DNA from 2 places in the Paenibacillus sp. FSL W8-1187 genome. Region 1 is predicted to be linked to the other one. Evidence: riboswitches for the same ligand, from Rfam matches in the RefSeq annotation. Region 1 holds a riboswitch; the other holds the start of a gene.
What was found. Region 1 has a riboswitch for FMN ahead of NYE40_RS12530 (DMT family transporter). Riboswitches for the same ligand answer to the same signal wherever they lie in the genome.
Positions count from the first base shown of each region.

Region 2: linked by a shared signal. The riboswitch ahead of ribD (bifunctional diaminohydroxyphosphoribosylaminopyrimidine deaminase/5-amino-6-(5-phosphoribosylamino)uracil reductase RibD) and the one ahead of NYE40_RS12530 (DMT family transporter) in region 1 are both predicted to bind FMN.

Region 1 is NZ_CP150181.1:2,896,738-2,903,305, forward strand. It holds gene NYE40_RS12505 (FtsX-like permease family protein) at 1-658, opposite strand, end outside; gene NYE40_RS12510 (ABC transporter ATP-binding protein) at 652-1,338, opposite strand; gene NYE40_RS12515 (HAMP domain-containing sensor histidine kinase) at 1,505-2,701, opposite strand; gene NYE40_RS12520 (response regulator transcription factor) at 2,698-3,432, opposite strand; gene NYE40_RS12525 (hypothetical protein) at 3,586-3,972, opposite strand; FMN riboswitch at 4,105-4,259, shown strand; gene NYE40_RS12530 (DMT family transporter) at 4,413-5,369, shown strand; gene NYE40_RS12535 (MGMT family protein) at 5,484-5,792, opposite strand; gene NYE40_RS12540 (DUF6509 family protein) at 5,813-6,127, opposite strand; gene NYE40_RS12545 (ATP-dependent DNA helicase) at 6,127-6,568, opposite strand, start outside.
Region 2 is NZ_CP150181.1:2,467,572-2,474,139, reverse strand. It holds gene NYE40_RS10590 (bifunctional 3,4-dihydroxy-2-butanone-4-phosphate synthase/GTP cyclohydrolase II) at 1-535, opposite strand, end outside; gene ribE (riboflavin synthase) at 562-1,245, opposite strand; gene ribD (bifunctional diaminohydroxyphosphoribosylaminopyrimidine deaminase/5-amino-6-(5-phosphoribosylamino)uracil reductase RibD) at 1,247-2,362, opposite strand; FMN riboswitch at 2,629-2,839, opposite strand; gene NYE40_RS10575 (peptidylprolyl isomerase) at 2,956-3,387, opposite strand; gene lysA (diaminopimelate decarboxylase) at 3,499-4,830, opposite strand; gene NYE40_RS10565 (spore germination protein) at 4,975-6,568, opposite strand, start outside.

The DNA.
Region 1 (6,568 bases):
GCAGCGCGGCCAGCCGCCGCGCGTCGTCCGGATGGAGCGCGAGCGTCGCGTTATGCCGCGCCCCGTCGCCCCGGTAGCCGGACAAGCCGGACGGAGGCGGCGCATCGCGCAGCTTGAAGCCGACGCGGGCGCCGTCCGGAGCGCCGGCATAAACGATGTCGCCGGCCTGCAGTCCGAGCGTCTCCGCCGCATCCGCGTCGAGCAGCGCCTCGCCCGGCCGCAGCGGCTCGTCCCACAGCCGCGAGCCCGGCTCGAACGCAGCGGCCGCCGGCGCCTCGAAGCCGATCGCGAGCGCCTGCTGCAGCATGGCCGCCTCCGCGTCGGGCTCCGGCGAAGCGTACAGCATCACCGTCGCCGACGCGGCGGGAAGATAGCGGTACGGAAACGGCCCTTCGCCGTTGCCCTCCGCCGCGACCTCCCGAGCCCTCTCCGCCGTGAAGCCGGCCTCCTGGCCGGCAGGGACGAGCTCCCAGTCGATCGGCCCGAAGTGGCGGCTCAGCCAGCGGTCGCCGCTTTCGCGGACAGAGCCGTAATGAAACAACGACATCGCCAGCAGCATCGCGCCGATCGCTCCGGCCAGCACGGCGAGCGCCGTCTGCCGCCCCTGCCGGCGCAAATAGCGCGAGCCCATCGCCCACGAAATGCCGCGGGTCAGCATGACGAGCCTCCGCGGTCCTCGACGATCCGCCCGTTGAACATGCGGATCTGCCGCGGCAGCCGCTGCGCCAGCCGGTCGTCATGCGTGACGAGCAGCAGCGTCATGCCGTACTGGCGGTTCATCAGCTCCAGCAGACCGATCACCTGATCGGCGGCATCGGAATCGAGCGCGCCGGTCGGCTCGTCGGCGAACAGGATGTCCGGCCGCCCGGCGACGGCGCGGGCGATCGCCACGCGCTGGCTCTGGCCGCCGGACAGAGCCGACGGCCGAGCGCGGCGCTTGGCGGCGAGGCCGACCAGGTCGAGCGCCTCAAGCGCCTGCCGCTCCGCCTCGCGGCGCGACATGCCGCCGGCGAGCAGCGGCAGCTGCACGTTCTCCTCCGCGCTCAGCACCGGCACGAGATGATACGCTTGGAACACGAAGCCCATGCGCTTCAGCCGCAGCGCCGCCAGCTCGCTTTCGCGCCGCCGGTGGACCGCCTCGTCTCCGATCCAGATCTCCCCGCCGTCGACCGGCTCCAGGCCGGCAAGCACATGCAGCAGCGTCGACTTGCCGCAGCCGGACGGCCCGGTCACCGCCGCCATCTCCCCCTTGTCCAGCGTCAGGCCGACCTCGCGGAGCGCTTTTGTCGCCTCGACTCCCGTTCCATACGTCTTATTCAGTTCTGTCGCTCTCAGCATCGGCTGCAATCTCCTTTTCCTCCCCGCGCTTCGGGGATGCCTCTACCGTACCAGGCCGGGATGCAGTCCTCGCCGAAACGATGTGCAGAACCTGTGCAGAGCGGACGGACTGTCGGCCTATTCGCGGAAATGCGGGCGCGAACGACGGGCGCGAACGATCCGACGCTCATTCGCGGAACAGCGGCAAGCGCACCGTGAATTCGGCGCCGCCGCCGACGCGGCTCTCCACCTGCACCGAGCCGTCATGCGCCTCGGCGATGCCCTTGACGACAGCCAGCCCGAGGCCGATGCCGCGCGGCGCCGGACTTCCGTCCGCATAGGTCGGCTTGCGGTAATACCGGTGGAACAGCTGCCCCGCCTCTTCGGGCTCGAAGCCCCAGCCGTCGTCGCGCACGCGCAGCACAAGCTCCGCTCCGCTCGCCGAAGCGCTCACCGTCACGCGGCTGCGGGCATGGCGGATCGCGTTGCCGAGCAGGTTGAGCAGCAGCTGCGAGAACCGCTTCCCGTCCCCGTACAGCAGCAGCTTGCCGTCCAGCTCGGCGACGAGCCCGATGCCCCGATCGTCGGCATCCGGCTGCAGCAGCTCCATCGCCGCCGCCGCGACGGCGGCCGGCTCGAACCAATTCTTCTCCAGCTGCAGGCGGCCGCTCTCGGCCAGGCTCAGATCCTGCAGATCCTGCACGAGCCGGCTCATCGCGGCGGCTTGCTCCGACAGAGCAGCCAGCCGCTCGGGCGGCAGCGGGCGCTGCTCGTACAAGGCGTTGTCGAGCGAGGCGCGGATGACGGAGAGCGGCGTGCGCAGCTCATGCGCGACCTCCGCGACCATGAGCCGGCGCGTCGTGCGCAGCTGCCGGATGAGCGCGTCGGCCCGCCCCAGCGCCTGCTCCAGCTGCCGCTCCTCGGCCGCGTCCGCGCGCGCGGACCCCGCCCGCTCGCCGGACCCGCCTGTCTCGTCCGATGGCAGCGCAGCCTCGGTCGCCGCGCCCTCGCGGGGGACATGGAGGCGCGCCGCAGCCGCCTGCCCAGCCTCAGTCTCAGCATCCGTCCGCGCGGCTGGCGCTCGCCCTCTGTCTGCCGCCGCGTCGCCTCCATCCCGATCCGGCTCATCCGCCAAGCGCTCGGCGACCCGGCTCCATGCCGCCAGGCGCCGCCGCCAGCGGCGACGCTCCAGCCGCATGGCTGCGGCGATCAGCAGCGCCGTAAGCGCAGCCGGCGGCAGGCAGCGCCCCAGCGCCGCCCAGGACGAGTCTCCCGCCACGGGACCGGCCGGCAGCAGCGCCGCGAGCAGCGCGGCGGCCGCCCCGCCGCCGATCGGCAAGGCCGCGGCGGCGGCGATCCGCTGAATCCGCTGCGCGTCCATCATCGGCCGGCTCCCGCATCGGGATTGAACTTGTAGCCGACCCCGTACACGGTCAGCACGAAGCGCGGATCGGCCGGATCGTCGCCGAGCTTGCGCCGCAGGTTGCGGATATGGCTGTCGATCGTGCGCTCATAACCGGCGAACGCGTCGCCGAGCGCCTCCTCCAGCAGATGCGTCCTCGTGAATACCCGGCCCGGCCGCGAGGCGAGCCGCAGCAGCAGCGCGAACTCGGTCCGGGTCAGCTCAAGCGCCCGGCCTTCGAGCTCCGCCTCATGCGACAGCGGCCGAATCGTCAGCTCGCCGCGCTCCAGCACCTCTCCTTCGCCGCCTGGCTCCTGGACGTCCGCGCCGGACGCCGTCGCCGTTCGGCCTGCGCGCCTCAGCACCGCCTTCATGCGAGCATGCAGCTCGCGCAGGCTGAACGGCTTCTGAATGAAATCGTCCGCTCCGAGCTCCAGCGCAAGCACGCGGTCGAACTCATCGCCTCTGGCCGTCACCATGAGCAGCGGCAGCTGCCAGCTGCGGTCGTTGAGCCGGCACAGATCCAGTCCCGTCCGCCCGCCTTCGAGCATCCAATCGACGAGCAGCAGGTCCGGCCTGCCGCGCTCGATGAGCGCTTCCGCCTCCTCCGCCGAAGCCGCTCCCTCGACCTCCCAGCCTTCCTGCCGCAGGAAGCGGGCTCCTTCCTCCAGCAGCTCCCGCTCATCCTCGATCCATACGACCTTCATGTCCATCCCCCGTCCGCTCCTGCTTGATCTCTCGGTTTCCTATTATATCCATCCCTGCATCCGCTGCAAAGCAAATACGGGACGAACGGAGAACTGCTCCGCTTCGTCCCGTATCGCTTTTCATGCCTGCAGCGCGCAGGCGGCGCTCCGAGCGGCCGGTCAGCCGACCTGGAACTCGTTGCGCTTGATGATGTGGATGTCGTCTCCGGCATAGATGTGGATGTAGATCACATACTTGCCCGGCTCCGGAAACGTATGCTCCACCTCATATTCCTTGTCCGACTTCTTCGTCGAGGTGAGCAGCACCGGGAGCTCCTGCTCCGTCTCCTCGCGGATGTCGAAGTCGATCTTGAGATCGTCCTCCTGCAGGAGGGACTCGATGCCCTCGATCTCCGCCGTCAGCTGGAGCGGCGAGCCGGCGACAGCCGCCGGCTCGCTCGCGATATGCGTCTCCACGGCGGATTCATCCACGCCGCCGCTGCGCGAGGAGCAGCCCGCCGCGACGAGCAGCAGCGCAGCCAATAGGATCAGTCCGAATTTCTTCAACGTCATTAGCCTCCTTGGCATGTTCCCTATCCTTTCCCATTATACCCGCTCGTCCGCTCTTTGGCTTCGGCGAACCATGAACTTTTCTTGTCGAGCGCTGCCGGATTGTGCTACAATTCGGTCTAACTGAATCTGAACCTTCGGGGCAGGGTGAAATTCCCTACCGGCGGTGACGGCGCCAGCTTGGCGCCGAAGCCCGCGACTCCCGCTGCCGCTTCATGCGGCGGCGGGACTGACTTGGTGCGAGTCCAAGGCCGACGGTATAGTCCGGATGAGAGAAGGTGAAACCCTGCTTGGCGCCATTTTTGGCGGCAGGCGGGTTCTTCATGCCCCCGTCCTGATCCTTCAGGCGGGGGCATGCTGCTTCTAACGAGGTTCAATTCAAATTCCGTTTCATGGGGGTTTTTGAATTGGGTACGACCGCTGCCGCATCGAGTCCGCTGCAGGCGGACCGCGGCGGACTGCTCTCCTGCGGGCGCGGCATCTGGTATGTCGCGCTCGGAGCGACGCTCTGGGGAGTCGATCCGCTGTTCCGCATCCTGCTGCTCCAGCATTTCACGTCCGCGCAGATCGTCTTTCTCGAGCATCTGCTGCTGGCCGTCTATTCCGTTCCGGTCCTGATCCATTACCGTCATCAGCTCGCCGGCAAGCTCACGCTCGGCATCGTCGGCGCGATGCTGTTCATCTCCTGGGGAGGCTCGGCGATCGCCACCGTCATGTTCACCGCGGCGTTCAGCTACGGCAACTTCAACGCCGTCCTGCTGCTGCAGAAGCTGCAGCCGCTGTTCGCGATCCTGCTCGCGCGGATCGTGCTGCGCGAAGCGCTGCCGCGCCGCTTCGGCTGGTTCCTGCTGCTGGCGCTGGCCGGCACCTACCTGCTGACGTTCGGCTTCGGCTCCCCGGCGCTCGGCCTGCATGACCTCGCTACCCTCGGCTGCCTGCTCTCCATCGGGGCGGCGGCGCTGTGGGGCGGATCCACCGTCATGGGCAAGTACCTGCTCACCAAGGGCATGGGCTTCCACTTCGTGACGGCGCTGCGCTTCCTGCTCGCCATCCCGCTGCTCGGCCTGCTCGTCCTCGTCGCCGGCGACGGCTGGCAGACGCTCGGCGCAGGGGGTGCGGCGGCGCTGCTGCTCGTGAACCTGCTGTTCCAGGCGTTCATCCCGGGCTTGCTGAGCATGCTGCTCTATTACAAAGGGCTGTCCGGCACCAAAGCCTCGCTCGCCACGCTCGCGGAGCTGGCGTTCCCTGCCGTCGGCGTGCTCATCAACTGGCTCGTCTTCGACCAGGCGCTCACCGCCGGCCAAGTCGCCGGCTTCGTGGTCATCTGGACCGTGCTCGTGCTGCTGAGCCGCAGCGCCTCGCGCTCCGCTCAGCCCGCCGCTCCTGCGGGCTGACTTCAGCCTTCAGCCCCCGGCAACGCTGCCAGATCAAAAAGGGCGGCAGCCCGAATCCTCCCCTCTGAGGCGGATCCGGGCTGCCGCCCTTTTTACGTCCTATCCTGTCGATGCTCAGGCTTCGTCCGCACGCATGAACCGCGCTTCGTCGAAGCAGCCGTCCAGTCCGGGCTCCGTGCCCTCCGCCGCCAGCAGCGCCAGCTGCAGCTCGCCTCCGTCGCCGGGCAGGCTGATGCGCCGCGCCGCGTTCATGACCCGATGCCAAGGCAAGCCTTGGGACTCGCCCATGCTGTGCAGCACGCGCACGACTTGGCGCGCCGCGCGCGGCTGGCCGGCTGCCGCCGCCACCGCGCCGTACGTCATGAGCCGTCCTTCGGGAATGGCTTTCACGACTTGGACGACGCTTGCCGTGAATGGCTGCATGTCATCCGCCTCCCCTTTGCTCAGACGTTGTCGGCTTCGCCCGCATGGGCGGCGCAGAACGCCGCCGCTTCCGCCAGCTCGTCCTCCTCCAGCCCGAAGTCCAGCAGCTGGTCGGTGCCGCGCTCGCGGATCTCATGCGAGACGACGCGGCCTTCCCCGCCAGACGCGAGCGCGTAGACGACGCGCACGTACAGGCCCGCCGGGCGGTACAGCTCGTCCTCCTCGTCGACCTCGATCAGCAGCGTGAACTCGTAGCGGTCGCCGCTCAGAATGCCGAACGGATCCTTCAGCTTCTCGACCGTATATTCGCTAATTTCCAATAGCTCCAGCTCCATCAGCTTCCCTCCTCATCTTGAAGCGTGCCCTCCGGCACGAGCTCCAGCACCGCCTGCCGCACCGCCGGCTCGTCCAGCCGGTCCGACAGCACGACGATCTCGCCGCGATCCTCGCGCGTCCGGATGAGCCGCCCGAATCCTTGACGCAGCCGCAGCTGCATGAACGGCTTCTCCACCTCGGCGAAAGCATCCTGCGCTTCCGACCGCCGGGCGTTGTAGACCGGATCGGCGGGCGGCCACGGCAGCTCCCAGACGACGACGAGCGACAGCGAAGGACCCGGTATGTCCAATCCTTCCCAAAGCGTCGCGGCGGCAAGCACGCTTTCCTCGTCGTTTTGGAACCGGCCGATCAGATGGCTGATCTCCGCGTCGCCCTCGTACAGCATCCGGTAGCCGTCCAGCTCCCCGCTCGACGCCGCCCAGTCGCGGAACTCCGCCAGC
Region 2 (6,568 bases), 430 kb from region 1:
CGTCCTCGCGGATGATCTCGCAGATGACCGCGCCGGGCTTGGCGCCGCACAGCTTGGCCAGATCGATCGCCGCTTCCGTATGGCCGGCGCGCCGCAGCACGCCGCCGTCCTTGGCGATCAGCGGGAATATATGGCCCGGGCGGCGGAAATCGTCCGCGCGGGCCGCGCCGTCGACGAGCGCCCGCACCGTCTCGGCGCGCTCATGTGCGGAGATGCCGGTCGTCGTGCTCACATGGTCGACGGAGACGGTGAACGCGGTGCCGTGGTAGTCCGTATTGCGGACGACCATCGGCGGCAGGTCGAGCTCTCGCGCCCGCTCCGCCTCGATCGGCACGCAGACGAGCCCGCGCGCCTCGGTAATCATGAAGTTGATGACGGCCGGCGAGATCGTATCGGCGAGCGCGATCAGATCGCCCTCGTTCTCGCGATCCTCGTCGTCGACGACGATGACCGGCTTGCCGGCCAGCAGATCCTGCACCGCATCCTCGATCGCATCGAATGGCGCCGCCCCGTCTTGATGGTGTAATCGTTCCATGCTTGCTCCTCCTTCGTTGCCTTGGCTCATGCGAATCCGTTCTCCGCCAGGAAAGCGGCCGTCAGCGGGCCGCCGGCCGCGCCTCCCGGCCTGCCGGCGGCTGCGGCGTCCCCTCTGCCGCCGAACCGCAGCAGATGGTCGACATATTTGCCGAGCACGTCGCATTCCAGATTGACGGTCGCTCCCGCCTGCTTGCTCTGCAGCACGGTTTCGGCGAGCGTATGCGGGATGATCGACACCGAAAAGGCGTCCTCGCCCGCCTCCGTCACAGTCAGGCTGATGCCGTCCACGGCAATTGAACCGCGCGGAATGATGTAGCGGCGCAGCCCTTCGTCCGCGGGCCGGATCGTGAACAGCACCGCGTTGGCGTACGCCCTGCGCTCGACGATCCGCCCGATGCCGTCCACATGGCCCTGGACGATATGCCCGCCGAAGCGGCCGTCCGCGCGCATCGCCCGCTCCAGGTTGAGCGGGCTGCCCGCCGGCAGCCCGCCCAGATTCGTATGCCGGTACGTCTCCGGCATGACGTCGGCCTCGAAGCTGTCGGGCCCGCATCCAGTCACGGTCAGACAGACGCCGTTGACGGCGATGCTGTCCCCGAGCCGGACGCCCTCCAGCACTTTGGCGGCGCCGATGCGGAGCACCATCGCCTCTCCTTTTCGCGCCGCGCCGCGCAGCTCTCCGATCTCTTCGATCAATCCGGTGAACATGTCAGCCGATCCCTCCCTTGGCGGCTGGCTTGCCGCTGATGCATATATCGCGTCCATAGCGCTCCACCTCGACGTCGTCCAGCTCGATCGCGTCGGCCATCCGCTCGAAGCCGGCGAACCGGAACGACGACGGCGCGTCCTCGCCGCCGATGATCTTGGGCGCGAGGAACAGGCAGATCCGATCGACCAGCCCCGCCTCCAGCATCGAGCCGTTCAGCCTTCCGCCGCCCTCGAGCAGGATCGAGCCGAGCTCCAGCTCGCCGAGCCGTCTCATCGCCTCGCGCAGATCGACCGAGCTGCCGCTGCCGCAGCGGATGACCTCGACGCCGGCCGCCCTCAGCGCGGCCGCTCGGCCTTCGTCTGCGGCTTCCGACGTCAGGACGATCGTCGGCGCGGCTCCGTCCTGCACGAGCTTCGCGTCCAGCGGCAGCCGCAAGCTCGAGTCGGCGACAATTCTCGCCGGATGCAGGCCCGGCACGGACAGCCGCGTCGTCAAGCTCGGGTCGTCCGCCAGCACCGTGCCGATGCCGACGAGGATGCCCATATGGCGATGCCGCATCGCATGCACGGCCTCGCGCGCCTCCGGCCCCGTCACCCAGCGGCTGTCCCCGCTCGCCGCGGCGATGCGGCCGTCCAGCGTGGAGGCTGTCTTGAGCGTGACATAGGGCAGCCGGGTCGTGATGAACTTGCGGAACGGCTCGCTCCGCCGCCTGGCCTCCGCTTCCATGACGCCCGTTTTCGTCTCGATTCCCGCCGCCTGCAGCTTGGCCATGCCACTGCCCGCGACGAGCGGATTCGGGTCGAGCTCCGCGACGACGACGCGGGCGATTCCGGCCGCGATCAGCCGATCGCTGCAGGGCGGCGTACGGCCATAATGGCTGCACGGCTCCAGCGTGACGTAGGCCGTCGCTCCCCGGGCTTCGTCTCCCGCCATCGCCAGCGCGTGCGGCTCGGCATGCCCTTCGCCCCGCTTGAGATGGGCGCCGAGGCCGACGATGCGGCCATCCTTGACGATGACGCAGCCGACGGCCGGATTGATGCCGGTCTGGCCGGCCGTTTTGGCCGCCATGCCGAGCGCGAGCTCCATGTAATATCGATCATCGATCGTTTCCCGCAATGCAAAAACACCCCCGATTGACGCCTGGAGCGCCCTTCGGGGGTGATGGAATGTCGGAAACGTCGCCGCGCGGCAGGAGCAGGAGCCCGATCGACCGGATAGCCAAAAAAGCCGTCCTGGAAATGCGGGAACAGACCGCCGTCCCGGATCGAATCGGAAGACAGACTCCGGGCGGCAGCGCGGAACCGATCTCGATGTCTGGGCGGCGGACTTGAACAGACTCCTCCAATGATGGAGGAGCTGCCTTCATGCATGCCTGTCTTGCAGCGAGCCTTCTCCCATCCAGACTATACTGTCGGTCCCGGAGTTTCACCAGGTCAGCCGCATGCGCTCGACGCGCCCTCGGTCGAGGGAAGCGCAGAAGCGGTCATGCGGGTCACGGACTGACCGTCCCCGGCGAGCCGCGGCATATGCCGAAGACGCGCCAGGTACGGATCACCGCCGGCCCGGGAATTTCACCCAGCCCCGAAGGTTCGCTTGAATTCAATTGCTTGCATGACTCATCTTACTTGCCTGCACGCTAAAAAGCAAGCGGACGAGTCGGGATTAAACGACAAAAAGGCTCTCGGACGAGAGCCTTCCGCGCGAGGAAGTCAGACTTCGACGACTTCGACTTTGGCCATCTTGTCGCGGCCTTTGAACGCGTCGATGTATTCCATGCCTTTGGAAATCTTGCCGAAGACGGTGTGCTGGCCGTCCAGATGCGGCTGCGGCTGGTAGCAGATGTAGAACTGGCTGCCGCCGGTATTGCGTCCGGCATGAGCCATCGCGAGCGAGCCGCGCTCATGCTTGTTCGGGTTGATCTCGCAGTCGATCGTATAGCCGGGACCGCCGGTGCCGGTGCCGTTCGGGCAGCCGCCCTGAGCGACGAAGCCCGGGATGACGCGATGGAACGTAAGTCCGTTATAGAAGCCTTCGTTCGCCAGCTTTTCAAAGTTCGCGACCGTATTCGGAGCGTCCTTGTCGAACAGGTCCAGAACGACCTCGCCGCCGTTTTCGAGCGTGATTTTCGCTTGTTTTGCCACTTGTCATCACTCCTGCCTTCCAAAATAAAAGCTATGTACGCCTCTTATCATACACCAGCGCCGGTCCCGAACGCAAAGCGAGCCTCCCGAAGGAGGCTCGCCGGCAGCGGCTTACGGCTGAACTTCAGCCTTGCGCAGACGCTCCGGCAGCACGTCGTTGCGGGAGATGTCCTCCAGCGACTCGCGCTTCACGGCGACGTCGGCCTTGCCGTCCTTGACCAGCACGACCGCCGGACGGCGGATGCGGTTGTAGTTGGACGCCATCGCATAGTTGTACGCGCCGGTGCAGAAAACGGCGAGCAGATCGCCCGTCTCGGCCTTCGGCAGCTCCAGGTCCCAGATCAGCATGTCGCCGCTCTCGCAGCATTTGCCTGCGACCGATACCGTCTCGGCGGCCGGCTCGGCGGCGCGGTTCGCCAGCACCGCCTCGTACTTGGACTCGTACAGCGCCGGACGCGGGTTGTCCGTCATGCCGCCGTCGACGGCGATGTACTTGCGGACGCCGGGGATGTCCTTGCTCGTGCCGACCGTATACAGCGTCGTGCCGGCGTCGCCGACGATGCTGCGGCCCGGCTCGACCCAAATCTCCGGCAGCGGATAGCCGGCCGCCGTGAAGTTCGAGCGGATCGCGTCCGTAATCGCGCCGATGTAGTCGCGTACCGGAAGCGGGCTGTCCTCGGACGTGTAGCGGATGCCGAAGCCTCCGCCCAGGTTGATGACGCGGAACGTCTGACCGAGCTCGGCCTTGACGTTGACGGCGAACTCCGCCACCTTGGCGGCCGCCATCCGGAAGCCCTCGACCTCGAAGATCTGGGAGCCGATATGGGAGTGGACGCCGAGCAGGACGAGATGATCGAGGCTCAGCGATTGCCGCACCGCCTCGAAGGCGGCGCCGCCGGCCAGGTCGAAGCCGAACTTGGAGTCCTGCTGGCCGGTCGAGATATAGTCATGCGTATGCGCCTCGACGCCCGGCGTGATGCGCAGCAGGATGTTCGCCTTGCGGCCTTTGGCGCCGGCGATGGCGTTCAGCAGCTGCAGCTCCGAGAAGTTGTCGGCGACGAAGCAGCCGATGCCGGCGTCGAGCGCCATCTCGATCTCGAACGGCGTCTTGTTGTTGCCGTGGAAATGGATGCGCTCCGCCGGGAAGCCCGCCTGCAGCGCCGTGTGCAGCTCGCCGTCGCTGACGACGTCGAGCGACAGCCCTTCCTGCTCGGCGATGGCGCACATCGCCACGGTGCTGAACGCCTTGCTCGCATAGGCGACCTGGAAGCGGAAGCCCGACGCCTTGAACGCCTCCACGTATTCGCGGGCCCGCTGGCGGACGAGCGCCTCGTCGACGACGTACAGCGGGGTGCCGAACTGCTCGGCGAGGTCCTGCGTATCGCAGCCTCCGATCTCCAGACGGCCGTGTTCATTTATTCGGGATGTTCCGTGAAAATGCATGGATTCGCTACCTCTTTCTCCCCGGCTCAGGCAGGCGGGGTTCGTTTGTCCTAATGTGACCTCAGTATAACGAACCTCGGGAGAAGGAGTAATGGATTTTCTGTCGTTTCATTTGCATTTGTTGCATCGGGCAAACGTCCTGGATCAGGCTCCGCCGTGCTCCGGCATCTTGTCGCGCTGCTGCGGACGGAGCAGGTTCGGCCGCTTCCGGTTCATCATCACCGGCATCCGCAGCATCACATTCATCATGCCGCGGGCGTCGAACGGGATGAACGGCCACATGTACGGTCGGTTGAACGAGCGCTGCATGACGAGGATGGCGAAGACGGCCGTCCAGCCGATCACGAGTCCCGGAACGTGGAACAGGGCGACGAGGCAGATGAGCATCAGCCTCACGATCCGATTGGCGAGGCTCAGCTCGTAGCTCGGCGTGGCGAACATGCCGACGGCGGCTACCGCCATGTACAAAATGACCTCGTTGACGAACAGTCCGGTCTGCACGGCGATGTCTCCGACGAGGATCGCCGACACGAGCGAGATCGCCAGCGCGAGCGGCGTCGGCGTATGGATCGCGGCCATGCGCATCAAGTCGATGCCGCCCTCGGCGAGCAGGAACTGCAGCGCCAGCGGAATTTTGCTGGTCTTCGCCGGACCGATGAACGACAGCGCCGCCGGCAGCATCGTCGGGTTGAGCGCGAACAGCAGCCAGATCGGCACGAGGAACAGCGAAGCCAGGATGCCGAGGAAGCGCAGCCAGCGGAGGTAGGTGCCGATGAACGGCGTCTGCCGGTTCTCCTCGGCATGCTGCACGAGATCGAAAAACGTCGTCGGCAGGATCATGACGCTCGGCGACGTGTCGACGAACACCGCGACGTTGCCCTCCAGCAGATGCGCCGCGACGACGTCGGGCCGCTCCGAATAGCGCACGAGCGGATACGGGTTCCAGCCGCGCTTCACCGTCGCCTCCTCGAGCTGCTTGTCGGCGAGCGGCAGCCCGTCGATCTTGACGGCGGATATTTTGTCGCGGATCGACTCCAGCAGCTCCTTGTCCACGATGTCGTCGATATAGGCGATGCACACGTCGCTGCGCGTGCGCTCGCCGACCCGCAGAATCTCGTAGCGCAGCATCGGATCGCGCAGCCGCCTGCGGACGAGCGAGACGTTCATGAGCAGCGTCTCCACGAATCCGTCCCGCGAGCCGCGCACGACCCGCTCGAGCGATGGCTCCTCCGGATTGCGCACCGGGAAGCTGCGGGCATCGAGGATCAGCATCGTGCTCTCGCCGTCGATGTACATGCCGGTCGATCCGCCCAGCACGGCGGTCAGCATCATGTTCCAGTCGTCTTCCTGCTCCACCTGCACCGCGGGCACGTACAGCTTCATGAACGAATGCAGCGCGTCCGCCGACAGGTTGTCCGTCTGCAGGAACGTCAGCCGCTGCAGGATCTCCGTCATGATCAGGCCGCTCGAAAGGCCGTTCATCATGAAAAAGGCCGTCTTCTTGCCGCCGAGCGTCATCTCGCGGACGACGACGTCGAAGCTCGTCTTGTAGCCGACCTCTTCCTTCAGCCGATCGACGAACGTCTCGATCCGCTCCGGAATCGGCTCCAGCGCATCTCCGTCCGTGCCCGGCGCGGAATTCCCGCCCTCGGAGACTCCGCCGCCCCCGCGCCCTTTCCCGGCGCCCCGGCCGCCGGCCTCGCGGCTTTCCTTGCGCTCCTCGCGCCCATGCCCGGCC